Regions from separate parts of the Thermoanaerobacterium sp. RBIITD genome, predicted to be linked through region 4. Evidence: riboswitches for the same ligand, from Rfam matches in the RefSeq annotation. Region 4 holds a riboswitch; each other region holds the start of a gene.
What was found. A riboswitch is a leader RNA that binds a small molecule or an ion and turns the genes downstream of it on or off. The one in region 4 is predicted to bind thiamine pyrophosphate.
Positions count from the first base shown of each region.

Region 1: it holds a riboswitch for thiamine pyrophosphate, as region 4 does, so the genes downstream of both, thiD (bifunctional hydroxymethylpyrimidine kinase/phosphomethylpyrimidine kinase) here and thiT (energy-coupled thiamine transporter ThiT) in region 4, are expected to answer to the same signal.
Region 2: it holds a riboswitch for thiamine pyrophosphate, as region 4 does, so the genes downstream of both, thiS (sulfur carrier protein ThiS) here and thiT (energy-coupled thiamine transporter ThiT) in region 4, are expected to answer to the same signal.
Region 3: it holds a riboswitch for thiamine pyrophosphate, as region 4 does, so the genes downstream of both, thiC (phosphomethylpyrimidine synthase ThiC) here and thiT (energy-coupled thiamine transporter ThiT) in region 4, are expected to answer to the same signal.

Region 1 covers NZ_LT906662.1:164,540-172,196, reverse strand. Annotated here, with positions in the region: gene CPG45_RS17235 (hypothetical protein) at 1-202, shown strand, start outside; gene efeU (iron uptake transporter permease EfeU) at 472-1,290, shown strand; gene splB (spore photoproduct lyase) at 1,423-2,445, opposite strand; gene thiE (thiamine phosphate synthase) at 2,551-3,180, opposite strand; gene thiM (hydroxyethylthiazole kinase) at 3,183-3,983, opposite strand; gene cytX (putative hydroxymethylpyrimidine transporter CytX) at 3,976-5,157, opposite strand; gene thiD (bifunctional hydroxymethylpyrimidine kinase/phosphomethylpyrimidine kinase) at 5,147-5,956, opposite strand; TPP riboswitch at 6,018-6,135, opposite strand; gene CPG45_RS00815 (class I SAM-dependent methyltransferase) at 6,320-6,955, shown strand; gene CPG45_RS00810 (bifunctional cystathionine gamma-lyase/homocysteine desulfhydrase) at 6,968-7,657, shown strand, end outside.
Region 2 covers NZ_LT906662.1:2,636,251-2,643,907, reverse strand. Annotated here, with positions in the region: gene CPG45_RS12740 (alpha-hydroxy-acid oxidizing protein) at 1-521, opposite strand, end outside; gene CPG45_RS12735 (sodium-translocating pyrophosphatase) at 700-2,799, opposite strand; tRNA gene CPG45_RS12730 (tRNA-Leu) at 3,116-3,189, opposite strand; gene thiE (thiamine phosphate synthase) at 3,695-4,330, opposite strand; gene thiH (2-iminoacetate synthase ThiH) at 4,346-5,458, opposite strand; gene CPG45_RS12715 (thiazole synthase) at 5,474-6,244, opposite strand; gene thiS (sulfur carrier protein ThiS) at 6,246-6,446, opposite strand; TPP riboswitch at 6,490-6,592, opposite strand; gene CPG45_RS12705 (transposase) at 7,245-7,657, opposite strand, start outside.
Region 3 covers NZ_LT906662.1:441,285-448,941, forward strand. Annotated here, with positions in the region: gene CPG45_RS02095 (deoxyribonuclease IV) at 1-627, opposite strand, end outside; gene CPG45_RS02100 (PAS domain S-box protein) at 734-3,160, opposite strand; gene CPG45_RS02105 (MarR family winged helix-turn-helix transcriptional regulator) at 3,691-4,137, shown strand; gene CPG45_RS02110 (MFS transporter) at 4,195-5,376, shown strand; TPP riboswitch at 5,738-5,842, shown strand; gene thiC (phosphomethylpyrimidine synthase ThiC) at 5,889-7,190, shown strand; tRNA gene CPG45_RS02120 (tRNA-Leu) at 7,555-7,638, opposite strand.
Region 4 covers NZ_LT906662.1:1,655,232-1,662,888, reverse strand. Annotated here, with positions in the region: gene CPG45_RS07765 (phosphatase PAP2 family protein) at 39-581, opposite strand; gene CPG45_RS07760 (MGDG synthase family glycosyltransferase) at 596-1,711, opposite strand; gene thiT (energy-coupled thiamine transporter ThiT) at 1,951-2,589, opposite strand; TPP riboswitch at 2,653-2,751, opposite strand; gene CPG45_RS07750 (methylated-DNA--[protein]-cysteine S-methyltransferase) at 2,790-3,257, opposite strand; gene CPG45_RS07745 (hypothetical protein) at 3,302-3,553, opposite strand; gene CPG45_RS07740 (aldo/keto reductase) at 3,836-4,975, opposite strand; gene ltaE (low-specificity L-threonine aldolase) at 5,244-6,281, shown strand; gene CPG45_RS07730 (SPFH domain-containing protein) at 6,586-7,657, shown strand, end outside.

The DNA.
Region 1 (7,657 bases), 1.5 Mb from region 4:
AGCTATTGGCGAATTCGGAGCAACTATAATCTTTGCCGGTAATCTAGAGGGAAAAACGAGAACAATGCCGCTAGCCATATACACTGCAATGCAAAGTGACTTAAATTACGCTTTAAGCCTTTCTGTCATAATGGTCATGTGCTCTTTTATCATAATCTACCTTTGCAGGTTTATGATAAAAAAAGATGTTGACAGATTTTAAAAAATATCCCGGCTTCTTAATGTACTTCCTATCAAGTAGACAGTAAAAAGTTCTTAATGGCGTCAATCATTTGATTATGGTTGGCGACATTTTTATGTAGTTTGATTTATAAAAGATTCCATTTGTACCATATTGTTGAGTCTCCTTTGATAGCAATAGTTGCGAAATATCTGGTATTTTTGTCCATTTATTGACAAGTGATAGTTGATAATTTATAATATAAATGATAATGAAAATCAAAATCAATAATAAAGGAGGATTTATATTATATGGTAGGTAGTTTCTTAATAACTTTACGGGAAGGTATAGAAGCAGCATTGATTTTAGGTATTATACTTGGATATCTGTCTAAAATTGGGCAGAACTCTTTAAAAAAGAACGTATATTATGGAGTAGGATATGCTTTTTTATTAAGCATTCTTTTGGCATACATATTTAAAATTTTTTCAGTCGAATTTGAGGGCATGGCAGAACAGCTTTTTGAAGGAATTGTCATGCTACTGGCTGTAGTATTAATTACTTCAATGATTTTATGGATGCAAAAACAAAGTAAAGACTTGAAAGGAAATTTAGCAAGAGAAATTGACATGGTCATCGAAAACAACAGTTCATGGGGTATTATCGTTATTTCGTTTATTTCTGTGTTCAGGGAAGGAGTAGAGATTGTTTTATTTTTGCAAGCAAGCCTGACACAAAGCAGTGCTATAGTATCGTTTGTCGGCGCAACTTTAGGCCTTATGGTTGCAGTTATATTAGCTTATTTCATTTTTAAGACATCCATTAAATTAGATCTTAAAAAGTTCTTTAAGATTACAGGAGGACTGTTGATATTCATATCTGCAGGGTTACTTGCGCAGAGCATTCATGAATTACAGGAAGCACATATTTTACCGGTAATTATAGAGCATTTATATGATATTAACGGAATTATCAATGAAAAAGGAACATTTGGAAGCTTTTTAAAAGCTATGTTCGGCTATAATGGAAACCCATCATTATTGGAAGTAATATCATATATTGTTTATATTGTCGGTATAGGAAAATTATTTTTTGTCTCAACAGCAAAAGACATTGAAGTCAATAATTAAAAAAATTCAACCCCCACCTGCTAAATCATGTAGGTTGACTATGCCATTTAGGCAGTAAAGGCTTCTACACTAAAAATCTTTTTCGTGTAGAAGCCTTTTAAAATCCACTATAAACTTATTTGATATTTAGACTCATATTATATATTTAATGACATTGTCAGCGAATATTGACTCTATTTCCTTTGTAAAAAACTCTTTCATTTTATTTATCTCATCATTTTTGTACATAAATTTTTTGTAGCCAAATTGGCCGAATTTACAAACCCTTTCTTCATCATTCATAGGCAGCGTATTTTCAGGAAAAATCTCTGATATGGCACTTTTGGCTTTTGCTGTGTATCTGTGCGAGATAATTTCAAATGTTATTGGATATGCAGTTTTTTCAGGTATACTTTCCTTTATTTTAAATAATAGTTCTTTATAATCTTTTTGCCAATTATCGTATAAAAAAACAGGTGCTATTAAAAAACCCATAGGATAGCCTGATTCAATAATTTTTATGCTGGCTTCCAATCTTTTATCCAATGATGGAGTCCTTTTTTCATACTCGTTTATCACTTTCTCTGCATTTAAGCTAAATCTCACTTCTGTATGTCCATTATGCTCAATATTAAGCAGTGTTTCTATATCTGTAAACTTCGTGACAAATCTAAATCTTCCATTTTGGCTTTTGCCGAAAAATTCTATCGCAGATTTTAGAATGTTTGTATATGGTTCTACTGGCACGGGATCTGATGTTGCCGAACCTTCAAAAATTGTCTTTTCAGGTTTCCTTGCTTCAATATAGTCGTTAGCCCACATAAATATGTCATCTATGTTTACATTAACCTTTATGTATGGCCTCTCACTTAAATTTGTATTAAGATAACAATACTGACATTGACCTACACAACCCGACAGCAAAGGTAGCTGATAATTAGCTGATGGCTTACACGATTGAAAATCCAGTTTTTTCTTTATGCCCACAACCAAAGTATTTTTCCCTTCTTTATAATAATCTCGCAAATTGTCTCCTGGTATATGTCCTTTTATCCTATTTCCTTTCATTTCTATAATCTCAACTTCTTTTTTGTCTTTAAAAAAATTGTATATATTGTGTCCTATTTCATAGTCTATAGCATTCTTTTCAAAAATAATACGCCTAGGAATAAACATTTTCGTACTCCTTTTTAAAGTAATTTGTTTATTTTTATTCTTAGCGCATTTCAAATAGTATATACAAAAAAGCACATCCTATCTAAAAGAATGTGCTTTTCGTACCTACTTTGATATAGCATCTTTTAAACGCCTTGTGGCAAAACCTATATCGTCTGATGCCATTATCTCTGATACAACTGATATTCCATCAACGCCTGTCCTCATTACATCTGGTGCATTGCTGTATTTTATGCCTCCAATAGCAACAACAGGTATATTTACTGCCTCTTTTATTTTTTTTAAATTCAAAAGCCCTATTGCTTCACCTATGTCTTTCTTTGTGCCTGTATAGAATACTGCACCTGCTCCTATGTAATCAGCACCGTCTTTTTCAGCTTTTACCGCCTCATCTACGCATCCAGCAGATATGCCGATTATCTTATCATCTCCCATGATCTTTCTTGCAATGCTGCATGGCAGATCTTCTTGACCTAAATGAACTCCGTCTGCATCAACAGACAGTGCTATATCAATCCTGTCATTTATTATAAAAGGAATGCTGTATTTTGCTGCAATATCTTTTAATCTTACAGCAATCTCATAAAATTCCTTCGATGAAATATCCTTTTCCCTAAGCTGCAGCATAGTAACGCCGTTTTTTAGTGCCTCTTCTACAGCATCGTAAAAATCTATACCAGCCTTCAAAAGCTTTCTGTCAGTAACCAAATAAAGAGATACATCAAAATCTTTCATGTTTACGCCTCCAATACTTCAATATCAGCGTACTTTCTTATCATGTCAGAGTCTAGAATGTATAGATAATCTATAAATTTTGTCCTGAATGATCCGGGAGTATTGCACTCTTTCTCAGCCAACTCACCAGATATATTCATAACAAGAAGAGCTGCCAATGACGATATCACTTTGTCATCGCTGCAAGCTGATGTAGCCGCCATTATTGCACCTAACGTACACCCTGCACCTGTTATTTTTGTAAATAAGTTGGTACCGTTATTTACTTTTACCACTCTCCTGCCATCGCTTATATAATCTTCTTTTCCTGTCGATACAACAACCGTATTTGTTAACTTTGCAAGTTTTACACAAGAGTCAACATTTCCGCTGTCATCAAGGGAGTCTACACCTTTCACATTTGCACTTTCACCTGATAGAGCCTTTATTTCTCCGCCGTTTCCCTTTATAATGCTTATTTCTCCTATTTTCAAAAGCATATTTACAAAGTCAACTCTGCTTTTTATGGCAGCACAGCCTACAGGATCTAGGACGACTGGTTTTTTGTGGTCTTTTGCTGATATTACAGAATTGATTATTGTCTCTTTAGTCTCATTATTTATAGTGCCTATATTTACATACAAAGCATTTGAAATGGCTGTAAAATCATACGCTTCATCTGGTGACATCACCATCGCAGGAGATGCCCCGACACTAAGTAGTGCATTGGCATTGTCATTTATGACAACGTAGTTTGTTATAGCGTGGACAAGCGGCACTTCTTTCTTTAATCTTTCTAAAACCTTTATTGCTTCTTCAATCATAAATCTTCTCCTCTCTCTTATTTAAAGATTTAATTACTGGATATATTATCGCAGTCAAAATAATCGTACCTATCGTTGGCGTAATAAACCACTTTGAAAGATATCCGCCGAAATATGTAAGGTAATTATACGTTAAAGCTCCAACGATAAATGAAATAGCTGCAGGTACATTAAGAAGTTTATCGCTTTTACTTTTCATCAAGAAGTAATCTTCAAATACCACCGTATATGCCGGGATAAATACGCTTCCTATGGCGTACAAAAAATTCTGGTAATTGTCCATTGGAAATAAGTACGCTGCAATCAAACCTACTATCGAATATACCACAAGAAGATTTTTTCTTTTTAATCGTGCTTTGACAATGGAAATCGTCGAAACAGCAGCAGAATAAACATCCATAAAAGTCGTAGTAACCGTAGATAGGAGTATTATGAGAAGCGGCACAACCCCTGTTTTTATTGATGCAAAATATGAAATTATATCCTTTCCACCTGTTTTCAAAGCCACATAAAGTCCTATAAAATACATAAAGCAGCTTGCTATGAAATATCCTGCAAATGTATAAATAAAGCTGGACTTTCCATCTTTACTGTTCATTGTGTAATCTCCAACCAATGGAAGCCATGATATAGGCATAGCAACAGCAAGCTCTACAGCACCGCTGAAGCTCATGTCTCCCGTTACTGACGCTATTTTCCCACCTTTTAAAAATGCAACTACAAAAATAGTCAGGATAAACAGAAGTACAACAGCAATATTGTTTATCCAGTAAGCTTCATTGTCAAAGAATAAGGTCCACAATAAAACAGATACACCTACTATAAAAATCCCTAAAGAAGTAGACATGCCAATAGCACCATTGAAGGCTTTTGCAGATTGTATTATCATAACAGCCGTCCAGCCAATCAATTGAAGCACATTTAAAAATCCTATAAAGATCATGCCTCTGTCGCCTAAAACGCCTTTCGTGGATTCTATTGCAGGCTCTTTAACCTTATAAGACATAAGTCCTCCAAGCGCAAAAAACAGTGTACCGATTATGTGACCTAATAAGATGCTTAAAATCCCTTTAGTTAAGCCTAATGGTGCGAAATAAGAACCAGTGAAAACTTCTGCAATCGATATAGCCGCACCTGCCCATATCAAAAATAACGTCGAGTTTTTAATATTCATAGTCTATGCCTGCTTTCCTGTAAAGATCTACTAAATGTCCTACAGGTCCTACTCCTTTACCTATCTCTAAAGAATTTTTTATAGCTTCCGTTATATAACTTTTAGCGTTTATTATTGCATCTTTCAAGCTTAATCCTCTACCAAGGTATGAAGCAATAGCAGAAGAATACGTACATCCTGTCCCATGTGTATTTTTAGTATCGATCCTCTCCTGTGGCAAACTTAAAAATTCATTTCCATCGTAAAATACATCAGTAGCATTTTCTACGGAATGACCGCCTTTTACGACGACAGCTTTTACACCCATGTCGATGATTTTCTTTGCAGCCTCCTTCATGTCTTCAATTCCCTCAATATTCATTCCGGTGAGTTCACATGCTTCTGGTATATTTGGCGTTATTATGTCTGCCATAGGCAAAAGCTTTGTCTTTAAAGCGTCTATGGCATCTTTTTTCAGAAGGTAATATCCGCTTTTCGATATCATGACAGGGTCTAATACAACATTCTTAGGATTCCACTTGCTGAGAGATGACGCAATAGCATCAATAATCTCTTCACTTGACACCATACCGATCTTTACGGCATCCACCTCTGTGTCATCAAAGACACAGTCTATCTGCTTTTTGATGATATCAGCATCCATCTCCCTCACATCAAAAACTCCAACAGTATTCTGCGCTGTCACTGCCGTAATGACGCACATACCGTATACGCCAAGGGCGCAAAACGTCTTTAAATCTGCTTCTATTCCTGCACCACCTATGCTGTCAGAGCCTGCAATAGTAAGTACCTTTTTCATAATGAATTCCTCCTTTAATTTTGCCGGCTAAGCAAAATAAAAAAGTGCACTGGATTAGCGCACTTAATTTACATTGTACTCCCTCCGCCGGCATTATCCAGATCAGGTTATGGGTCATAGCAGAGATTCGCTGCTAACTCTCAGCCGGGCTAATTCCCCCAGCTCCCCAGACAAGTTATTAAATTATAAAAATATTATAGCATAATTTTTATGTTTGTACAGTGCCTTCGATTAAATTTTTGCTATATCTATAAATCAAAAACTAATTTGAAATTTCTATTGACAATTTTAAATCATAGTGTTATTTTAATATTAAAACCAAGTAATCCAATCAATTTACTTGTAATTAAGGAGGACATTTTTATGGATTCTATTAATTATTTTAACAGTATAGCTAAAGAATGGGATGATATAAGAAAAAAATACTTTGACGATGATATTCGCAACATTGCAATTGAGCTATCAAAGTTAAAAAGAAAGAATGATTTTACTGTCGCTGATATCGGTACAGGGTCCGGCTTTATGGCCTTAGAACTATCAAAATATGCAAGAACGGTTATTGGTATAGATGTTTCAGAGCAAATGCTTAAATGTGCAAAACAAACAGCTGATAAACTTGGTATTAATAACATGATTTTTTTAAAGGGAAGTATGGAAGAAATACCCATTATTGATGACTCTATTGATATTGTATTTACAAATATGGCTTTACATCATGTGGAAAATCCATTTAAAGGAATTATGGAAATTCACAGGATTTTAAAATATGGTGGCAGCTTAGTAATAACTGATGTAATGAAGCACAATAACGAATGGGCAAGATTTGAAATGTATGACAGGTGGCTTGGATTTAATTTAGGAGATATAGAAAAATGGCTCATTCGTAGTAACTTTAAAGAAATACTTGTAAAAGAAACAGACCTTTATGCAACTGCAAAGTCTTCTAAAGGAGAGACAGCAAAAACAGGAATATTTATAGCAAAAGGAACGAAAAAATAAGGAGGATTTAGGATGAGGAAAGAGACAATATTAATTCATGGAGGTATATTTGGTGATGAAAGAACAGGTGCAGTATCAACGCCTATATACCAAACATCGACATTTAAACAGGATGCTGTAGGAAAAGATAGAGGTTATGAGTATTCAAGAACAGGTAATCCAACACGAGAATCATTAGAAAAGCTGATAAATGATCTAGAGGGTGGAAAGGGTGGTTTTGCCTTTGCATCTGGCATGGCAGCAATATCAACAGTTTTGATGCTTTTTAATGCTGGTGACGAGGTAATAGTTTCAAATAATGTTTATGGAGGAACATTCAGGGTACTTGATAAAGTATTTAAAAGACTCGGTATAGTGTCAAAATTTATTGACACATCCTCGAAAGAAAATGTTATAAAAAACATAACAAAAAATACAAAGGCAATATTTTATGAAACACCTACAAATCCTCTTATGACAATTACAAATATCAGAGAAATTTCAAGAATAGCTAAAGAATATAGCATACTTTCGATAGTTGATAATACTTTTATGATGCCATATTTCCAAAGACCTATTGAATTAGGTGCAGACATAGTTGTTCATAGTGCAACAAAATACCTTGGGGGCCATAGCGATGTTGTGGCAGGCCTTGTTGTTGTTAATAGTGAAGAATTAGCTCATAAAATTCATTTTCTGCAAAATGCAATTGGTGGTATTTTA
Region 2 (7,657 bases), 980 kb from region 4:
TCAATACCAAATGCTATAGCACCGGATTCTTTTGCCATCCTCGCTTTTTCTATAATTTCAGCAACAGTCCTGGGTTTGCTAAATGGTATTCCAAAAACTTTCGTATTTTTTATAGCATCTATACCTGCAGGATACATATCAGGATCATTAGCATCACCTGACATATATATTGTACCTACGCTTTTGCAGGCTTCTGCCGCCATCATCGCATACTCTCTCTCCGTAATATAACCACCTGCATTTCCTTTAAGACCTGTCATAGGTGCAGCAAATATAGGCATATTTACTTTGTGACCTAAAAATATTGTATCTATATCAGGTTTTAGAACATCATGCAAAGTCTTAAGTTTTACTTTCCATTTATCAAGTGCTTCAATATTTGCAATAAAACCATTTCCTGTACCGGTACCTCCCATTCCTGGAACTTCACCAGCACATGCAATACCATCGCATCTTTTACAAGCTCTACAGTATCCTTTCATATTTTGTCTTGCCTTTTCTCTTATCTCATTCCAATTCATCGACTAAGACCTCCATAATGAATGATTATCTGATTCCATTATACTACTTTTTTTATATGTTTTTAAATTTAATGGTAAATATTGATTATTCCAAATATGACTACCAAAAAATTTAGAAATAAATATGCCAGACCTTTTAGCATATTGAGCTAAAGAGTCTGGCCATTATTTATGTTAATTACATAAGAGAAATGTGCAATATTAATGTTGCAAATACTATTGATACCATAGAGAGAAGCTTAATAAGGATATTTAATGATGGGCCAGATGTATCTTTAAATGGATCGCCAACCGTATCACCGACAACCGCTGCTTTGTGGCTTTCAGAGCCTTTACCGCCGTAATTACCAGCTTCAATATATTTCTTGGCGTTATCCCATGCGCCACCTGAATTTGCCATCATTACAGCAAGGGTAAATCCTGTTACGGTTGCACCTGCAAGCATGCCAGCTACACCATTCACTCCTAAAAATATACCAACCAAAATAGGAGCTACTATAGCTATAAGAGCTGGTGCTACCATTTCCTTTTGTGCTGCTCTCGTGCAAATATCAACACATGCTGCATAATCTGGTTTTGCGGTACCCTCCATGAGGCCTTTTATTTCTCTAAATTGTCTTCTTACTTCAAAAACTATCTTCTGTGCCGCTCTACCAACAGCCTTCATTGTCATTGAAGAAAAGAGGAATGGAAGCATACCTCCAATAAATAAGCCTATTAATACTGGTGGATTAACTAATGTTAGATTAAATGAGAAATTTAATCCTTCCTTTTTGGCAATCAGCTCAACTTCATCTCTATACGCAGCAATTAATGCAAGTGCTGTTAATGCAGCAGATCCGATTGCAAATCCCTTGCCTGTTGCAGCTGTGGTATTTCCGAGAGAATCAAGTGCATCTGTGCGCTTTCTTACCTCTGGATCTAATTCAGTCATTTCAGCAATACCACCAGCATTATCTGCGACAGGGCCATATGCATCAGTAGCTAACGTGATTCCTAATGTACTAAGCATTCCAACTGCAGAAATACCAACACCGTATAAACCCAAATTAAAACTTGATGCACCACCAGCAAGGTAATAACTCGCAGCTATTGCTATTCCAACTATTATAACAGGAACCACTGTCGAAAACATTCCCAATGATAAACCACCTATTATAACTGTAGCAGGGCCAGTAAGAGCTGTTTCAGATAGTTCTTTTGTCGGTTTATATGTATCTGATGTAAAATACTCTGTAAAAAATCCTATTAATATACCTGCTATCAGTCCGCTTAATATAGCAAAGTAAACTCCAATGTGTTTGCTTCCCAATACGTTCTCAACCAAGAAATATGAGATAATTGCAATTAATATTGCACTTAGATACGTTCCATTTCGCAATGCAGAAAGAAGAACTTTTTGATCAACTTTCTCACCCGAGCGAACAAAAAAGGTACCTATAATCGAAGATAAAATACCTACCGCCGCCATTGTCATTGGTATAGTAACACCACTTAAGCCTAATCCCGCGGCAACAGCCAAAGCACTTGTAGATACTATTGACCCTACATATGATTCATATAAGTCTGCACCCATTCCAGCAACATCACCAACGTTATCACCGACATTATCTGCTATAACTGCAGGATTTCTCGGGTCATCTTCAGGAATGCCTGCTTCAACCTTACCTACTAAATCTGCACCTACGTCGGCAGCCTTTGTGTAAATTCCGCCACCAACACGGGCAAATAGCGCCATAGAACTTGCGCCCATTCCAAATGTCAGCATTGAGCTTGTAATATTTTGTATTTGTGCAGCTTGGTCTAAATTCCTAAAAAACCATTTCAAAATAAAAAACCATGCACTTAAATCAAAAAGTCCTAAACCAACTACTACGAAACCCATTACAGCACCGCTAGAAAACGCAACCCTTAAGCCACTGTTCAAACTGCTTTTTGCTGCATTTGTAGTTCTTGCATTAGCATATGTAGCAATTTTCATTCCAAAAAATCCGGATAAACCTGAGAAGAAACCACCAGTTAAAAATGCAAATGGAACGAAAGGATTTAAATAATTCAAGAAAGAAAGTGTTAAGAGAATTATAAACATAACAATAAAAAATAGTGCGACACCCGTATATTGCCTCTTTAGGTAAGCATTAGCACCTTCTCGTATAGCCGCGGCAACTTTTCTCATTTGTTCCGTACCTTCGTCTCTTTTGAGAACAGAATAAGCAAGGTAAGCAGCATACAATAGTGCAATTATTGAACCTAATGGAGCTAATAGTATTAGATTCATTATAAAAACCCCCTTATATTTGAAAAATTATATCAACTCTAATTATAGATGTTTTACTAAAAAAAAACAATAGATGAAAAAATTTTCATAAATAATGCAACATATTGATTTCCACTAGAGTTTATATATCTTTTATTTTATATAGTATAAAAAAGTACATTTAACAAGTTTTGTTTTAAACGTACTTTTTTGCATTTACATTAGCTAAAAACTCTATTGAATTTTCTCTCATCTTACTGATATTCCTTTCTTCAAATTTCGATCAGTAACCCTGTTTTAAAGGATATAAATATTGGAATATGTATTCATTGTTTTTTGGTGCGGATGAAGGAATTTGACCCCCCCACTAGATCCTAAGTCTAGCGTGTTTGCCAGTTCCACCACATCCGCATATTAAAATGGTGCGCCATCAGGGACTCGAACCCATGACCCGCTGATTAAGAGTTGGCAGAAGTACTTTTTAAGCATTTTTATCTATTATGTTAGCAAAATGTTAGCAAACAAAATTCCTGTTAAGCCTTAAATAAAAATATTTTGAGGTTTTAGAGCAGAATACATCTACACCCTCTTTCATAAAAAAAAGCACTTCCTAAATTATATACAGAAGTGCTTTTTTTCTTACGTACTATTTTTTAACAGGCCTGTATCATACTGCTTTATACAAATATTTGTCAAGGTCATTTTATATCATTAAATCATCGAAAAAATATTAGGAAATATTGCATAAGCTATAAAAAATGAAATAACTAAAATTAAAAAATAATAAAATATGTATTTCCGTTCTCTTTTCCTGTATATTTCTTGTATTTTCTCGTGAAAAATTAAACTAAATAGCAAGTCAGCGATAAAATATACAATTACTACAATAATAAAAGCTATTAAATATTTAAATATATTAAACACCACCCAGTATAGCTCTTAAATTATTAATTTTCCCCTTTATGTCATCAGCACCAACTATTTCAGTTACTAAAGCTATACACTTTGCCCCGTGTTTTTTTACTTCGTAGATATTATGTTCTTTTATTCCACCTATTGCAACAAATGGTATATCAATATTTTTAACAACAAAATCAAGGTACTCAAGCCCAACCGCATTACATACATCTTTCTTAGTCTTTGTAGGAAATATAGGGCCAACACCTATGTAATCAGCTCCATTTTTTACTGCACTTACGGCCTGTTCCGGTGAATGTGTTGAAAGCCCTATAATCATGTCATTCCCAACAAGTTCCCTTACTTTACTGATAGGCATATCTTCCTGTCCAATATGAACACCATCTGCCTTAACAGCTAATGCCAAGTCTACATCATCATCTATTATAAAAATTACACCTGCATCCAAAGTCATTTTGCGAAGCTCTACGCATTCATTATACTTATAAAGCTTTTTCTTTTCTTTTTCTCTGTATTGAATTATTTTGATACCAGCATCTATCATTTCTTTGACTACTTGAATATTGCTTCTTCCCTTGGAATATTCTTCAGCAGTTATGCAGTAAATATCTGTATCAAGGATATTTTGCTTCATAATTACACCCCAAATCTATAAAACACCTTCCCAATCTTTGAAAATTGGTTGATAGCCTTTACTGCGAATTACTTTAATTATTTCCTCTAAATTTCTTTTATCTGATACCTCAAATTGACCCGCATCTTTATATTCTTCATTCTCAAGATATCCACCAACTTTAGTTGATGACTCCGCTGAAAATTTCGTTATGCCAAGTGGCAGTAGATTATCTCTTAAACTTGGACTTTCTCGTGTAGATAAAGTTATACCAACCCTTGGCATAAAAAGCCTCAATGCTAAGATAATTTGAACAAGGTTTTTATCCGATATAACCGACTTTGGTTGAAATGCACCTACATGCGGCCTTATTCTCGGCACAGATACACTTACGTCAACATCATTATAGGTATCTTGCAAATATTTTGCATGTAGTGCCGTATAAAATGCATCTTTTCTCCAATCGTTTAAGCCCAGAAGTGCTCCAATATTAACACTTCTCATTCCTGCATCACATGCTCTGTCTGGTGCTTCAAGGCGGTACCTGTAATTTTTCTTCGGACCCGATAAATGAATATCATCATATATTTTCTCGTCATATGTTTCCTGGTATATTGTAAGCGAATCAACACCTGCGTAAATCAATTCTTTATATTCATCTCTTTCCAGAGGATAAATTTCTATACAGATGGACGAAAAATATTCCTTCAGAATATTAGTACAATCCTTTATGTATGATACAGGGCTTTTTATCCTCGATTCGCCTGTTAATATTAATATATGTCTGAAACCTTTACTGCTTATTAATTCGGCTTCTCTCTTTACATCAGCAAGAGGCATAACGCTTCTTTTTATCCTGTTGTCTACATTGTACCCACAATAAGCACATCTATTGACGCAGAAATTTGCAAGATACATTGGAATATAAAGAAGAATTACTTTACCAAAATTTTGTGCTGTTAATCTATGAGCCTTTTGTGCCATAGGCTCAAGATATTTTTCAGCATTTGGTGATAAAAGTGTAAGAAAGTCCTGTATATCAAGTTTATCTTTATATAACACTCTTTCTACATCATAATCTGAAACACTATTTAAAACAACCTCAAAATCAAAGTTTCTATATTTTAAAAATTCATTGTAAAAGCTCATATACATTACCTTCTTTTATAAATTTAAAAATCCTGTAAGCGGCGATGATGCCTCAGCATACTTCTTTACAGTACCTGCACCTGAAACAAATGCCATTCTCCCCGCTTTTACAGCATTGCTAAAAGCTTCAGCCATAAGTGCAGGGTCGCCGGCTGTCGCAATCGCTGTATTTACAAGAACGGCAGCTGCTCCCATTTCCATTGCTTCACATGCTTCATGTGGCTTACCTATTCCTGCATCAACAATAATCGGAAGGTCTATTTCATCTATTAATATCTGGATAAGTTCTTTTGTTTTAAGTCCCCTGTTTGTGCCGATCGGCGCACCAAGCGGCATTACTGCAGCAGCGCCTGCATTTTTTAACTTTCTGGCAACAATAAGGTCAGGGCTTACATAAGGCAATACTGTAAACCCTTCATTTGCAAGGACTTCTGTAGCTTTAATAGTTTCTATGTTATCAGGTAACAGGTATTTATTGTCAGAAATAATCTCAATTTTAATCCAATTGCCTGCTCCTATAGCCCTTGCAAGCCTTGCAATCCTTACTGCTTCTTCCGCATTTCTAGCACCAGATGTATTAGGCATCAAAATACAATCATCAGGTATATAATTTATCATATCTTCCTGTGTCTTACCAAAATCTACTCTTCTTACAGCAACTGTAACAACTTGTGCACCTGACCTTTTAATCACCTCCGGTATAAGCCTGTCGTCAGGAAATTTACCTGTCCCTATAAACAATCTGTTTGTTATTTGTTTGCCGCCAATTATTAATTTATCAGGCATATCAACCACCTCCTACAAATCTTATAACTTCAAGGTTGTCATTTTCTTTTAATATTATTTTGGGCCATTCTTCCCTTTTGACTATATTGTAATTATATTCAACAACCACTGTTTCAGGATTTATACCCTTTTGCTGTAATAATTCTAATAAACTTATGTTACTGTCTAGTACAACTTTATCTCCATTTAGGTTTAAAACCATATAATTCCCCCTTAAAAAATAAAAGTTCACGTAAGTGAACCTTTTATAAAAAATTCAGGCTCCCTACGATAGTACTAACTATATCAGGTTCAATGGGTTAAGAGCATGGGCTCTTTCTCAGCCTTTCGGCACCCCAGCCTCGTTATTCATTTAATTTAAATAAATTATATCACAAAATATTATCAAAATAAATAGCAAATATGTTGAATTTAATTTATTTCTGATTCCATTCTCCAGCCTTGGCTTCATGCTGTTCTACAAGTTCAGGATAATATTTTCCCTCTGAGAGTACCTTATCCCACAGCTTTGACGGAAACATCTTTTTTTACTGAATATAACATTTTTTCTTCATTGTCTTTTTTTAAATTAAAATTAATAATATCTTGTATATGAATGCAAACATTATGATAGCATTATTCCTTAAGGTGAATTTCAGCCTAGCCCACATCAGTACCGCCTACACTAAAGTCATAGTAGATTGCTATTAGTGGCAGTTTCCTTTTTGAGTCTCCACATTGCCAGCGCAAAGCTGCCACAGCACATCACTGTAAATAGCACAATAACAGGCAGGATGTCTCCAATCAAAATCGTCGCTCCAAATATCAAGCTGCACAGAGCGTTAATAACATGTATAAATGGATTAAGCATCACGGCTACCGCCAATCACCCTGGCAAGCTTTCAAAAGGGAAAAAAGCTGAGTTCAAAAAAAGATAGGCAGCACAATCGCAGTCATAGTTGTTTCATAGATAACTTCATTTGGCATGTTAATGGTAAAATAAAAGTGGTTCTTTCCAAAATTAGTTAATCTTGTGCATATGTTCAGACCAAAGCACTTTAGCTCTTAGTGTATCAAAGCTACACCTTCTATACATAATTCTTTTAATTACTTTAAGCTTATTGACACTGCCTTCCGCAAGACCATTATTAAAATCATATATTATTGCATTTCTAACAGCATCTATATCTTTTACCAGCCCTTTCACAAAACTTTCTATTTCGTGAATTTTTAACGAATCGGCTTTATCTATCCATTCTTCTAATTTACTAATATTTTTCTCTAATAGTATTTCCCTAAATTCATTTACAAGATGATATATACTTGTATAAAATGGATATTCATTAAACACTCTATCTAATTGCTCTTGAGTAATCATTTTTACTTCCTCGATAGGTTTGTACAGCAACTTTATTAAATTTTTGCGCTCTATTT
Region 3 (7,657 bases), 1.2 Mb from region 4:
TGCATATAATTTATCAAGGCCAATGATTCTGTCAAATTCAGCCAAAACACCATCCAAATCATTAACTATGTCATAACCAGCATCATAAATATGACAAGTATCAAGACATACACCCATTTTATCGATAAGAGTAACCCCATTTAAAATTTGTTTTATTTCTTCAAAACTTCGGCCTATTTCTGTTCCTTTGCCAGCCATTGTCTCAAGTAATACAATAGTAGTTTGTTCTGGTTTTAGTATAGTGTTAAGCATATTTATTATATATTCTATACCTACTTCTACCCCTTGTTTTACATGACTTCCAGGATGAAAGTCATAAAGGTTATATGGTAGATATTCCATTCTCTCTAAATCCTCTGCCATAACTTCCATTGCAAATCTCCTTGCACTTTCGTCTTGTGAACATGGGTTTAGTGTATATGGCGCATGTGCTACAATCTTTGAAAAGTTATTCTCCTTTGCAATTTCTAGAAAAACCTCACAATCCTTTGGATCTATTTCTTTTGCTTTACTGCCCCTCGGATTGCGGGTAAAAAATTGCAATGTATTTGCATTCAGCTGAATAGCTTCCTTTCCCATAGCAGCATATCCTTTTGATACTGACAAATGACAACCTATATTTAACATAATTACCTCCTAATTATCGTTTCTCTAATCTCCTATGCCTTTTTAACTTTCTTTTTCTACTCATTCAATCATCTTCTATTTACCCCAGGATCGCTAATCTTAATAGCTATTCACATTCATTAATATATCGCACACGATTCCTGCCGGCAACCTTTGCCTCATACATCATATTGTCTGCCTTATTCACCAATGTATCAACCGAGTCCCCCGGACAGTAACCGGCAACCCCGAAACTGGCCGTTGCATGACCCACACCCGGTATATACATGCAGCTTAAATTTTCCCGCAGCTCTTCCGCTAAGCATGCTGCATTTTTTACCGTTGTATCCGGAAGAAGTATAACAAATTCCTCTCCGCCCCAGCGGGCCAGAGTATCTATTTTGCGGATCCTGTTCTTAATCAGTTTTGCTATACTTTTAAGAACTAAATCACCGGCGTTATGGCCAAAACGGTCATTGATGCTCTTAAAGCGATCTATATCCAGCATTATCAGGGAAAACTTTCTATCTGTTCGTTTGGTGCGCTCTATTTCTTCTTCCAATTTTTGTGTAAAATAACGGCGGTTATAGGCATTTGTCAAAGCGTCAGTAACAGATAAATGGCGAAGTTCTTCTTCTATTTTTTTGTACCTGGTGACATCAGTGGCATAATGAAGATAGACATCCTCCCCCAAGGGTATCCACCACGTATCCCATATACTACCCGCCAGCTCCACTTCGCTGTTTATCGGTTCATTTCTGTCCAAGGCTTCGTCTCCGCGACAGAAATAGCATTTAGTACCGGGCAAAGGGATGCCTGTTTTTTTTAATGCCTCTCTGTATTCATCCGGCAGGTATTTCCCGCCATGGATGCCTTTCCAGCAATAATCCACATTTTTTGTCCCAAATAATGACACCGCTGCTTTATTCCGTGCCAGAATACGGCGCTCCCTTGAAACAAGCCAGGCCGGACTGGGAATGCCCTCCAGCATAAGGCGAAACCTTTTTTCTTTTTGTCTGTTTGCCTCTTCCAGTTGTTTTCTTTCAGTTATATCATCAATAATTATCTGAGCGCCTATCACCGTATTTCTATCTACCAGTGGTTTAACATGAGCTCGCAACCATACTTTCTTGCCCCATTTGGATTCATAATTCATTTCATATGTGCCGGGCTTATTATTTTGCAAACATTCTTCAAGTTTTCTTGAAAGACCATGTCTGACCAATAAAGGGAATGTTAAAAGATTAATCTTTTTTGTTTCCTCAATACCTGGGGAGCCAAGTATTTCTAATGTTTTTTGATTTACATAAATAACATTGCCTTCTTTATCACATCTTAAAATTCCAATCGGGGCATTCTCGGCTAATTCCAAATATTGTTTATGGCTATACTCAAGTTCCTCCTCCCGCTGTTTGCGTTCGCTGATGTCGCGCACAATTCCCACCGCATGCCAGACATTCCTAATTCTCAAAGCGGACAGCGAAAGCTCAATATCAAGTTCTCGTCCGTCTTTATGCTTAGCTTTCAAATCAATTATTTTCCCCACAGCATTGCCTTTTCCGGTTAATTGAAAATGCTTGAAAGCCTGACGATAAAGCTTATAAAAGCATTCATCCGGCACCAACAGCCGGTGCAATTCCTTTCCCAGTATTTCTTCCTGGGAGTAGCCAAAGAGCTGCTCAGCTGCAAGGTTCCAAAAAGTTACATTTCCCTGCTCGTCAAGCATGACGATAGCGTCCCGGACAGCGTCCATAATGGCACTTAATGTCGCCTCCTTTTCCAGCAGCTCTTCTTTCATTTCTCTGCGTTCAGTCAGGTCAATAACCAACTCCAGACATAATTTTTCTCCCTCGTAATCAAAAATCTGCAAATTTATTTCCACAGGATACAGGAACCCGTCCTTCCGGCGGTGCACTGTTTCAAACAAGACCTGCTCCTGTTCCCCGCTGACTAGTGAGTTAAGGAGTTTTTGAAAACTCTTTATGTCAAATTCTGGTTTGAGATCGAGGGGAGTCATGGTATTTAGTTCTTCGATTGTATATCCTAGATTCTTTCTGGCAATGCGGTTTACAGCAACAAATTTTAGGGACTTCGGATGAAAAATATAGAGTTCATTCAGGGAGTTTTCAAAAAGCCGTTCAAACATTCTGGCATGGGAATTTGCTTCATGAAGTTTCAAAGCCATTTCCACTGCGGATAGCAACGCATATTTGTCAGATCCCTTAACAACAAATCCGTAACCTTTAACAGCTTTAATATTTTCCAGTATTTCTCTAGAAGTATTGGCTGTCAAAAATATTACGGGAATGTCCCGGGATTTAATTATTCTGCGTGCAGCATCTATTCCGTCCATTTCCCCCGCCAATTCGATATCCATCAGAACCAGGTCTGGCGGAAAGACGCCACTTATCTTTTGTAATGCTTCTTCCCCTGTAACAGCGGTTTCCACATCATAGCCGTTGCTATGTAGAAGATCCGAAATAACCAGCTGCGTTAAGCGGCTGTCTTCTACCTGCAATATTTTTTTCCTTTTTTGCATATTTTCTATGTGCAATTTTTATCGCCTCTCAGACTGTAGATTTTTACAGTTTTCTCCTTCATTTATTTATTTAGGCTGCTTTCCTCTGATTAAACATTTGTTTTATTTTAACTTGAATTCGGCAGGTAAATTATCAAAATACCTAAATAGGCTATTTGATAGCTAAATAAAATGAATATTTTTTTACAAAATATATATGGAGATTTCCCCTTTTCTGATAAAATTTAAGGGAATCTCCATAATAAGAGTTTAACACTTAGTGTCCTAAAAGAAAAGAGGTTTTTAAAAAGTTTAACATTAAAAAGAGGAATATAAAAGTGCAATTTAGATGTATTCTTACTGCACCTTCTTTTTTATTTATGTTTTAAATGATAAATGATATCAAGTTAAATTTTTTGACATTAAATCTGTAATGCTAACGTAAATCGAGAATAAGTTATTTTTATACTAAATTAATTTGAGAATATGGTACAAAAATGGTTTAAACTATGCTCATTTAATTTGAGTCTTGACAATTAATGTATACATACTATACAATAGTAAATATGAAAAAAGATATAAACAAAATATGCGAATTGCTTCTAAATGTAATATGCGAATTTTACGAAAACGACAGCAAGGCCCGTACTTTCGGTACTGATACGGAGCTTTACCATTCCGAAATACACATGCTCCAGTGCATTCAGGATAATCCAGGCCTGCATATTTCTGCTATTGCACGCAAATTAGGTATTACAAGGGGTGCGGCGTCACAAACTGTGAAAAGACTTGAGCGCAAGCAAATGATTGTAAAGGAGATGAACCAGACCAGAGGATCTAAAGTCGTCATGCACCTCACTCCAAAAGGGGAAACAGCTTGTTTCAACCACAAGTGTGCACACGAAAAGTATAACACAATTATATCCCAAATTCTAACCGGATCGGACGAAGAACAATTAAAGTTCCTGACGGATTTTCTCTTGCAGTTTGAAAAAACGTTAAAAGAAAAGTGATTTTTTATATGTATAGTGTATAGTATCTATACAAATACTCATAGGGGGGTTCTAAAATTGAATAGTCAATCCAAGGAAAAACAATTTGTTATGACAAGATCGTTTATATTGTTGATGGCAGTTGTATGCGGCGTTTCCGTCGCAAATCTTTATTACATTCAGCCATTGGAAGCACAGATTTCAGCTACATTTCATATTTCACAAGGCGCGGCGGGCATTGCAGCTATGCTGACGCAGGTAGGTTATGCATGCGGCCTTTTGCTGTTTGTTCCGCTCGGCGATATGTGCGAACGCCGTTCTCTTATTTTACATATGCTGCTTTTTGTCGCTATCTCACTACTTGCGGCTGCGTTATCGCCTTGTTATTTGGTTCTGCTCGTTGCCATGTTTACTATGGGGATTACGACGATCGTGCCACAGCTTATCGTACCATATGCAGCCCATCTTTCACGTCCGGAAGAACAAGGTAAAGTCATCGGCGACGTTATGAGTGGTCTGCTAATCGGAATCTTGATGTCTCGGACATTTAGCGGACTTGTCGGTGCAGTTTTGAACTGGCGGGCCGTTTATCTGTTTGCAACCGGATTCATTATGATTCTTATGGTTCTGATCTGGTGTTATTTCCCCGAAAACCAGCCGTCCTCACAAATTTCGTATGGAGAGTTGCTTAAATCCATACCACACCTTATAAAAAGTGAACGTCCCTTGCGCGAATCGGCGATTAACGGCTTTTTTATGTTTGGTTCTTTCAGCGCATTCTGGACTTCTTTGATCTTCCTGCTTGAAACACCGGTATATCGCATGGGCACGAGGGAGGCCGGTTTGTTTGGGCTGGCAGGAGTAGCTGGTGCACTCGCGGCACCTTTGATTGGGAAGGGAGCCGACACAAAAAGCCCACGCTTTACAGTAGGCATTGGTGTAATACTATCGACGCTTGCCTATCTGTGCTTTAGCCTATTCGGGTATCAAATTTGGGGCCTTATCATCGGTGTTATCGTGCTTGATCTTGGCAATCAGTGTGGACAGGTTTCCAATCAGGCAAGGGTCCAAGCACTTGGTGACTCAACACGCAGTCGCAATAATACCGTGTTCATGTTTTCGTATTTTATCGGCGGGGCGGCAGGTTCTTTCCTTGGTACCCTTTGTTGGCAGCATTACGGATGGTACGGCGTTTGCATGGTAGGACTTGCTTTCCAATTTGCTGCGATAATTACTCATTTTTTGATTTACAGAAAGTGAAATGGCATTTTTAGTTTTACTAAATCATATTGAGGATATCGTCTAATGATTCTAATATCTTAATGCCTGTGTTAAAAATACTTTCTACTGTATCATAGCCAGATCCTAATGCTGCTGATAATACTTCTTAATTTTTTCTTCAAATCCATAAGTTTCTGTATCTGATTGTGCTATTATCATTTGATGAACATTATTTTCACAAACTATTATGGTATCCATATATTCTCTTGTTCTCGTTATATTTCATAACCCTTTAAAAAATATTTTGAAGGCTTTTAAATGGCTATTACCATAGTATTTTTAAGTTCATAGTGGTATAATCTAATAGTAAATGATTTAAAAAATCATATAGTTAGCGTTTTAATTCCACTAGGGGTGCTCGCCAGAGCTGAGAGAAAGGTGCGTCCTTTCAACCCTTGAACTTGATCCGGTTAGGACCGGCGTAGGGAAGTGGTTAAACCATGTGCCTTGCGGTCCATGGTTTTTATTTATTTTGGAAAGGAGAAGATATCATGACACAGATTGAATACGCTAAAAGGGGTATATTAAGTGACGAGATGAAAGCAGTGGCCCAACAGGAGGGTGTGACGGAAGAGTTTATATTGGAAGGCGTCGCCGCAGGTCGTATTGTAATACCTTGTAATCAACATCACGGCGGTTTAAAACCCTGTGGCATAGGAGGGGGATTGTCCACAAAAGTTAACGCCAATATAGGGACCTCTGAGGAATACCCCGACCTGGACAAAGAGCTGGTAAAATTGGACGTAGCGCTAAAAGCTGGAGCTGATGCGGTTATGGACCTAAGCACAGGAGGCGATGTAAATGCAACTCGCAAGGAGATTGTACGGCATTGTGAGGTTCCAATAGGCACGGTGCCTTTGTATCAGGCGGCTGTAGTAGCTATGGAGAGGTATGGGAGTATTGTAAAAATGTCAGAGGAAGATATCTTTGAGGTCATAGAACAGCAGGCCAGGGATGGAGTCGACTTTATGACTGTACATTGTGGCCTGACGATGGATTCCCTAGAGAGCTTAAGGCAGCAGGGCAGAGTTATGGACGTGGTGAGCCGTGGTGGCTCATTTATAGTTGGTTGGATGCTGTATCATCAAAGAGAAAATCCTCTATTTGAGCATTTTGATAGACTGCTGGATATAGCGAAAGAGCACGATGTCACCCTGAGCCTTGGGGATGGATTGAGGCCTGGATGTATAGCGGACGCTACCGACAGGGGTCAGATACATGAACTCTTGATATTGGGGCAATTGGTCAAAAGATGCCGGGATGCGGGCGTACAGGTCATGATAGAAGGACCCGGCCATGTCCCTTTAGATCAGATAGAGGCCAACGTAAAATTGCAAAAGAGCTTGTGCGATGGTGCGCCTTTTTATGTGTTGGGGCCGCTGGTTACAGACATAGCACCTGGGTACGATCACATAGTGGCCGCTATAGGCGGGGCCATAGCGGCGTCCTGTGGAGCTGATTTCCTATGTTATGTGACACCTGCAGAGCATCTGGGCCTTCCGGATTTAAATGATGTAAAAGAAGGGGTAATAGCTTCCAAGATTGCGGCTCACGCCGCGGACGTGGTAAAAGGTATTAAAAAAGCCAAGGATAGGGATTTAGCCATGGCTATAGCTAGGAAAAAACTGGATTGGGAGGCGCAGGTACGGCTTTCCTTAGACCCGGAAAAGGCGTCAAGGTATCGTCAAAGTAAAAATATTTCTAATCAAAATACGTGTAGCATGTGCGGCAGGTTTTGCGCTATGAAAATTGTGAGCGAATACCTGGAGTGTGAAAATGTCTCTAAATGCTAGCTTAGTGTATAATTTTTGTAGTTGATAAAAAATAGAAAATAGGAAGGTACCAAAAAATACCTTCCTATAACATGAATCATCCGTTATACTGTTTATTTGAGAAACCAGAGCAAAAGGGTGTGATTACATGCTCGAATTAAGTTTAAATAAAAATAAATGAAAGATATATTATTCCTTCATCCATTATTAGTGGCGGTACATCTGTTTTAAAAAGTAAATAATGATACGGTTGTGTATCATCTATCCATTTTGCTTTATAGTAGCCATATTCAAATAGGTATCACTATGGATTTATATTCACGTGTTTCAATCGATAAAGAAAAAGAAGCAATAAAAAAATGGAAAAACCATTCCATTAATTTTTTGGTGCGGATGAAGGGATTTGAACCCCCACGTCAAAGACACTAGATCCTAAGTCTAGCGCGTCTGCCAGTTCCGCCACATCCGCATATTAAAATGGTACTCCA
Region 4 (7,657 bases):
CTTTGATTGCCATCTTATTGCAGCATAATTATCTGTTTTCACAAAATAGGCAACATTAACCCATAAATATGAGTTATATATGAAAATACTATTCCCATTGTTGAGCCGATAAGTACATCTGATGGATAATGCAATCCCATATATATCCTTGATATGCTAACTAAAACTGCCAGTGTGATTAAAAAAACAGCTAAACCGGGAAAGAAAAATGAAAATGAGACTGCTAATGAAAAACTTGCTGTTGCATGTCCTGAAGGAAATGAATAATCTCTTAGCAAATATTTAAACGTATTTGCTTCAGGTAAAACCATATATGGGCGCGGCCTTGTGCATAACCTTTTAAGTATCTGCACAAATATATGGCTGCTTGTTAATGTAGTTAAGGCTTCTAGCGCAGAAACCTTTACACTATTTTTCCCAACTAAAATAAGCAAAAGACATGATAAAATTGTAAAATAAGGCCCTCCAATATGAGTAATTTTGGGCATTATTCTGTCAAGTGTTTTGCACTTTATCTTCTCGTTTAAAAGAAAGAAAACATTCCTATCCTCCGTTATTATCAATTTCTTTACCCCTGACACGGAATGAAACCTCCTTACACCTTCATTACATCATTTTTAATATTATTTATCACTATACTACAAACTCTGTCGGCTGAGTCATATACGGATAATTCCGCCATGCGCTCTTTCATTCCCTTTAATTTTGTGTTATCATTCAATAAATCTATAATTTTTTTATCAAGTTTGTCTATATCTTTTATCCTTATTGCTATCTTTTTCTTTAATAAAAATTCGAGATTGCGCTCCTCTTGACCTGGTATCGGGTCAAATACAACCATAGGTAATCCTTTTGATATGGCCTCTGTTACAGTAAGCCCGCCACTTTTAGTTATCAATACGTCCGCAGCTTCCATAAATTCATGAACATTATCAACATGCCCATATACTACGACATTTTCCTTTGCAATCTCCTCAAGTTTTTCTTTGAGGTTTTTATTAAATCCACATATTACTGCTATCTGTATATTATCATATTCCTGAATGACTTTCACAGCTTTTTTTATATTTCCAAGGCCAAGCCCACCACCCATTACAAGAACAAGTGGTTTATCTATAGAAAATCCAAGCTTTTGTCGCATATCTGATTTATCCTTTTTAACATAAAACACTTCATCTATAGGTATACCCGTAACATATACCTTACTATCTGGTACCCCCATATTTTCCATTTGGGTTTTCATCTCACTGCAGCCTACAAAGTACCCGTCAATATGGTGATGTATCCAATATGCATGCACATCATAATCAGTCAATATTGCATAAATAGGTATATCAAGATTTCTTTTTACATGTGACAATATAGAACATGAAAAAGGATGCGTACAAATTACAGCATCAGGATTGCAGCTTAGCACATAATCCTTAATAAATGTATATATTGATATGCCGACTAATTTATTTATCTTCCTTTCTATCTTGTCTCTCTCCATCTCATACAGGTATCCCCATAAATCAGGTGTCAACTTCAGGGTTTTTAAATAAATCTGTGTTGTCAGGTTAGCAAGACCAGGAAACTTCTCCCCAAAAGGATTTGCTACAATAGCTTCAACATTTTCTCTCTTTTCAAAAGCTTTTTTAAGCGCCATAGCCGTCCTTTTATGACCTGTTCCTATATCTTCATAAAGTATCAAAATCCTTATCTTATCCATTTAAAGACCCTCTCAATCACTATATTGATTATCTCACCTGAATATTAAATCCTCATTAAATTTGTATTATAAATGTGTTAAATTTTAATGCTATCAATATAGTTTATTTTCTATTGCTATTTATTATTATACCATCAAATTGATTTTATTGAAAAAAAAATATGTTCATCTAAATGTTAAAACGTAATAAAATAAAAGTCCCTTCTACTTAAAAAATAGAAGGGACTTTTATAAACTTCTTATACAAATGCTTTTGCTTTTACTCTATCAATAACATTTTTGACCTGCGGTATAAGTGATACTGCAAAACAAATTCCAACTTCAACACCAACGAGTATTCCATTGACAAGCAGCGAATACACTATTGGATTCATTCCCTTTGGTGCATAACTTGCGAAAAAGAATACGCCAGACAAGAAATGAGAGAAAAACCTTCCAAAACCGCCTACAAGAACACCGAGGCTTAAATTCTTCTTAAATAAACCTGCAAGCCCGAGTGCACCAAATGCCAATGGATAATCAAGAAGCAGCTGTATCCAGTGAACAACAAATGGGTCCTGTATAAGTTGTAGCATGCCATATGCCATGCCAACAACTATTCCAGGCCCTGCGCCATAATAATATGCAAAAATGAATAGTGGCAACATACTTGCAGGTGTTATAGACCCACCTTGTGGCCAATGATAGAACCTAATGTATGACAGTACAAACGATATAGCAATTGCAAGACCACCATATACTATCATCTGTGTATTAAATTTCACGCTTTTTCTTAAGATGTAAAAGAGCAAAACTGCGAATAAAATTGCTACAATGATGGAAATCGTAGCTGGTTTTAATTTTGTAAAATCAGAAAAAATACTTACAATGTAAGACATTAAAAATACCTCCTCTTATTGAGGCTATGTACCGCTGAAAAACAAAAAACCGCATATGAAATATGCGGTTCATAACCGCATTCCCTTCGTAGGTATTAGCCTAATCAGGTTCGAGGGGTTCGGCATTTGCCATCTCAGCTTAAAGCTCCCCCAGCGGACATAGTCTATTAAATTTTTACTCAAGTAATATTATAAGTCAGCTACATCCTAAATGCAATACCTTCATGTCTTAGAAGAAACTCTTTTATGGGTAACCCTCCGCCAAAGCCTGTCAAACTTCCATCAGCACCAATAACTCTGTGACATGGAATTATTATAGGAACTGGATTTCTATTAAGAGCACCTCCAACAGCTCTTTTAGCATTTGGTTTTCCAATTCTCTTTGCAATTTCTCCATATGTTGCATAAGAGCCGAAGGGAATTTTCATAAGCTCCTTCCACACTGATTTTTGAAAATCCGAACCGTTAATATCAAGCTTTACATTGAATTCTTTTAATTGCCCTTCGAAATAAAGTTTAAGCTGTTTTTTGCAATCATCGATATACATATCTTTTCCTCTATAACATTCAAAATTTTCATCATAAAAAAAATCTATCCTGCAAATACCCTTTCCATTTGAATATATAGTAAGCTTGCCAATTGCTGTATCTAAATAATCACATATCACAATACCACATCCTCATGATAAAAACACCGGATTTCTCCGGTATTTTATACATCGTCATTATCACCACTATCATTGTCATCTTCAGTTTCTGTATCTGCATTATCTATGTATAATTTCGATTCATTTCCCTGCACTGAAGCAAGTTTAGCAAGGCTTATTTCTATTGAATCAATTTTTTTCATTTTCCTTAATGTATAAATTATATAAAATACTACAAAAACAATTGATACAATAGGTGTTGCAAATACCGCAAAATATTGAAGTATTAGCATAACAATGCTCGGCTGTTGGAACATCCTTAACACTCCCTTCTTTTAATATAGTCTTACTGTTTTATTATTTCATAATTTTACTACTAATACAAGCCCCTAAAAAAATTTTAATTAACATGAAACAATTAATAAATTTTACGTCTTAATATATAAGGGGGAATTTTAAGGGAGTGAATACATATGGATAAAAAATTTTATCTAACCATTGTAATAATACTTTTGATGCTGTGCATTATGCTCTCTTCTATCATCGTACTTACGACATTCAGCTTGAATATTTGAAAAAGAAGATGAAAAATCATCTTCTTATATAGCTTCTTTAAAATACTTTTTCACATCTTTTAGATAATCAATAATTGTTAAATGCTGTGGACATTTAGTTTCACACTGACCACACTCAATACATGAACTTGCTTTGCCATCCTTTAAATTATTATAATTGTTCAAAGCCTCTTTGTAATTATTGTACATACAAGCTTCATTATAAATAGCGAAATTCCTTGGTATCATAACGCCATTCGGGCATGGCATACAATAGTTACAAGCAGTACATGCAACCGGTGAAAGCTTTTTATAAGTATTTCTAACTTGATCGACAAGCTCTAGCTCTTCTTCAGTAAAACTATTTGCACCAGACCTTGAAGCGCTCTCAATATTTTGTATAACTTGCTCCATCGTACTCATACCACTTAAAACAATAGATACTTCCGGGTGATTCCATACCCATTGTAATGCCCATTCGGCGGGTGTCCTTTTTACTTTTGACTTGTCCCATAATTCTTTAATAACATCAGGTGGATTCCCCGCAAGTTTTCCACCTCTAATAGGCTCCATTATTACAACACCAAGTCCCTTTGACGCTGCATATTTTAATCCTTTTGTACCCGCTTGATTATTAATATCCATGTAATTGTACTGAATCTGGCAAAAGTCCCATTTATCATAATCATCAATAATGCCTTTAAATACATCATATTCATCATGAAATGAAAAACCGATATACCTTATTTTGCCTTCTTTTTTAACTTTATCGATCCAGCTAAACACATCAAGTTTTTTATAGTTCTCCCATCTTTCCTTATCTAGGGCATGTAAGAGATAAAAATCGATATGATCTGTATCGAGTTTTTTTAACTGTTCATTCAAGTATTTGTCCATATCAGCTTTCTCTTTTATAAGCCATGACGGAAGCTTCGTCGCGAGATTTGTCTTTTCCCTGTAACCATCTTTTAATGCTTTGCCGACTAAAATCTCACTATTTCCTTCATGGTATGCATATGCTGTGTCAACGTAATTTACACCATTGTCAATTGCAAATCTTATCATCTTAATTGCTTCATTTTCATCAATTTTACTATAATCATCGCCAACAATCGGTAGTCTCATTGCACCAAAACCAAGTGCCGACACTTCTATACCCGTTCTTCCAAATTTCCTGTACTGCATAAAACCCCTCCTCCAATATATTCAATTTTTTATACATGCTAATAAAATTATAACATCAACTTTTGATATTACAAAATTTCTAATTAAATCGAATAAATAGTATACGACCTAACATTTTACCTTTACACACAATGTAAATTGACTTAAATGGTATTTAAAGATAATTTTTCCATCACAATAAACAGTGTAAATATTGCTTTAACATATCATTAATGATAACCTATTATTTAGATAGAAATTAATCTTTAATGTACTGGAGGTAAGATAATTGGGATATATAGATTTAAGAAGTGATACAGTGACATTGCCAACGCAAGAAATGAGAGATGCCATGTATAATGCCAAAGTAGGCGATGATGTTTACAGAGAAGATCCGACAATAAAAAAGCTTGAAGAGATGGCAGCAGATATTATGGGAAAAGAAGATGCCATGTTTGTGACAAGCGGCACACAAGGAAATCAAGTTTCTATTATGACACATACACACCACGGCAATGAGATAATCCTCGAAGAAAGGTGCCATATCATTACATATGAAGTAGGTGGCATCGGATATCTCTCAGGTGTACAAGCTAAAACGATAAGAGGAGAAAACGGCATTATGGATCCTAGTGACATAGAAAAGGCCATTAGGACAGAAGATATCCATTACCCTGTAACAGGCCTCATATGCCTTGAAAATACTCACAATAGAGCAGGTGGTACAGTAACGCCGATTGAAACTATGAGTGCAATTTATGAAATAGCTAAAAAACATAATATACCTGTACATCTTGACGGCGCTAGGATTTTTAATGCAGCGACATATTTAAATCTAGATGTAAAAGAAATTGCTAAATATGCCGATAGTGTAATGTTCTGCTTGTCAAAGGGACTATGTGCACCTGTAGGATCAATTGTAACAGGCACGAAGGAATTCATTATAAGAGCGAAAAAATACCGCAAAATGTTGGGTGGTGGCATGAGACAAGCTGGTATTATAGCAGCTGCGGGTATTGTCGCACTTGAAAAAATGACAAAGAGGTTACATGAAGACCATGAAAATGCAAGACTTCTGGCAGAAGGCCTCAATAATATACCTGGTATTAAAGTTGATATTGATACGGTTCAGACTAACATAGTGATGTCAGATATATCCGGAACCAGAATGAAAGGATCCGAACTATCGTCAAAACTATTAGAACACGGCATCAAAGTAAATGGTGCTGATGATTTTAATGTTAGATTTGTAACACATTACTACGTAAAAAAAGACGATATCAAGAAAGTTCTAAATGTTATGCAAAACATTATAAAAGAACAATAGGAAAAACTATTGCTCTTAATATTGCCCATTTTTATTGATATAGATGTCTAATGCTGTAATTGCTTTCCTTAAGAAAATTATAATTAAACAAAGGGTATATATCGAAATACCGAATAATGTAATATATAAAACAAGAATAGGAAATGCCAATGCCATAATTACACCTCCCTTAAAATCATATTATTTATTAATATTCTATATTATTTTTAAAATTCCTCTAATTAAAAAATATTTTACAATGTTTGCAGGTTATTTTTATTTTTTATCGAATATAATAAATATAATGATAAAGGGAGGTTTTTTAATGTTTTTAATAATTAAAATCGCATTAATTATTGTCGCAATAATCCTATTACTCTGGATTATCGGCTTAAAGATAATCCCAAATAACAAAATTGGCATAGTTGAAAAATGGTGGTCACCGAAGGGCTCACTCAATGAACAGATAATTGCATTACACGGTGAAGCCGGTTATCAACCAGAGGTCTTAAGGGGAGGTATACATTTTCGCACACCTCTAATGTATAAAATTCATATAGCTCCACTTGTAACTATACCGCAAGGGCAAATAGGATATGTCTTTGCACGTGACGGTATTCCAATGGCACCAACGCAAACACTTGGTAAAATTATACCAGAAAGTGACAACTTCCAAAATGTAAGAGGTTTTTTGACTAATGGTGGTCAAAAAGGTCCTCAAAGAGGAATAATTCGTGAAGGAACCTATGCTTTTAACTTAGCACAATTTATGATAATTACAGAAGATAAAACATATTACCTTCCTATGGGAAACCGTTCAGAGGAAAGCACAATTAATAAAATGGCTGAACTTTTAAAAAGCAGAAACGGCTTTACACCAATTGTCATAAAGGGTACAGATGATAAAGTAGGCATTGTTACCGTACATGATGGCCCATCACTAAATCAGAACGATATAATAGCACCTACTGTCGGTGATGATGTATCGAATCCCGAGACATACCACAACAACTTCCAGGATCCTGAAAAATTCTTAAAAGCTGGCGGTTTTAGAGGAAGACAATATCAAGTTCTTGTAGAAGGCACATATTTTATTAATAGGCTTTTTGCTACAGTTGAATTAATAGATAAGATAGTAATCCCCGTTGGTAATGTCGGTGTCGTTGTATCATATATTGGTTCAAAAGGAATTGATTCATCTGGTGAAGATTACAAACACGGCGAACTTGTAGAAAAAGGTTTTAGGGGAGTATGGAGAGATCCTCTCATGCCTGGCAAATATGCTTTTAACACATATGCAGGTCATATACTGATGGTGCCAACGACTAATATCATATTGAAATGGATAAGCAATCAGAGCGGTACACATAAATATGACGAAAATTTAAAAGAAGTAA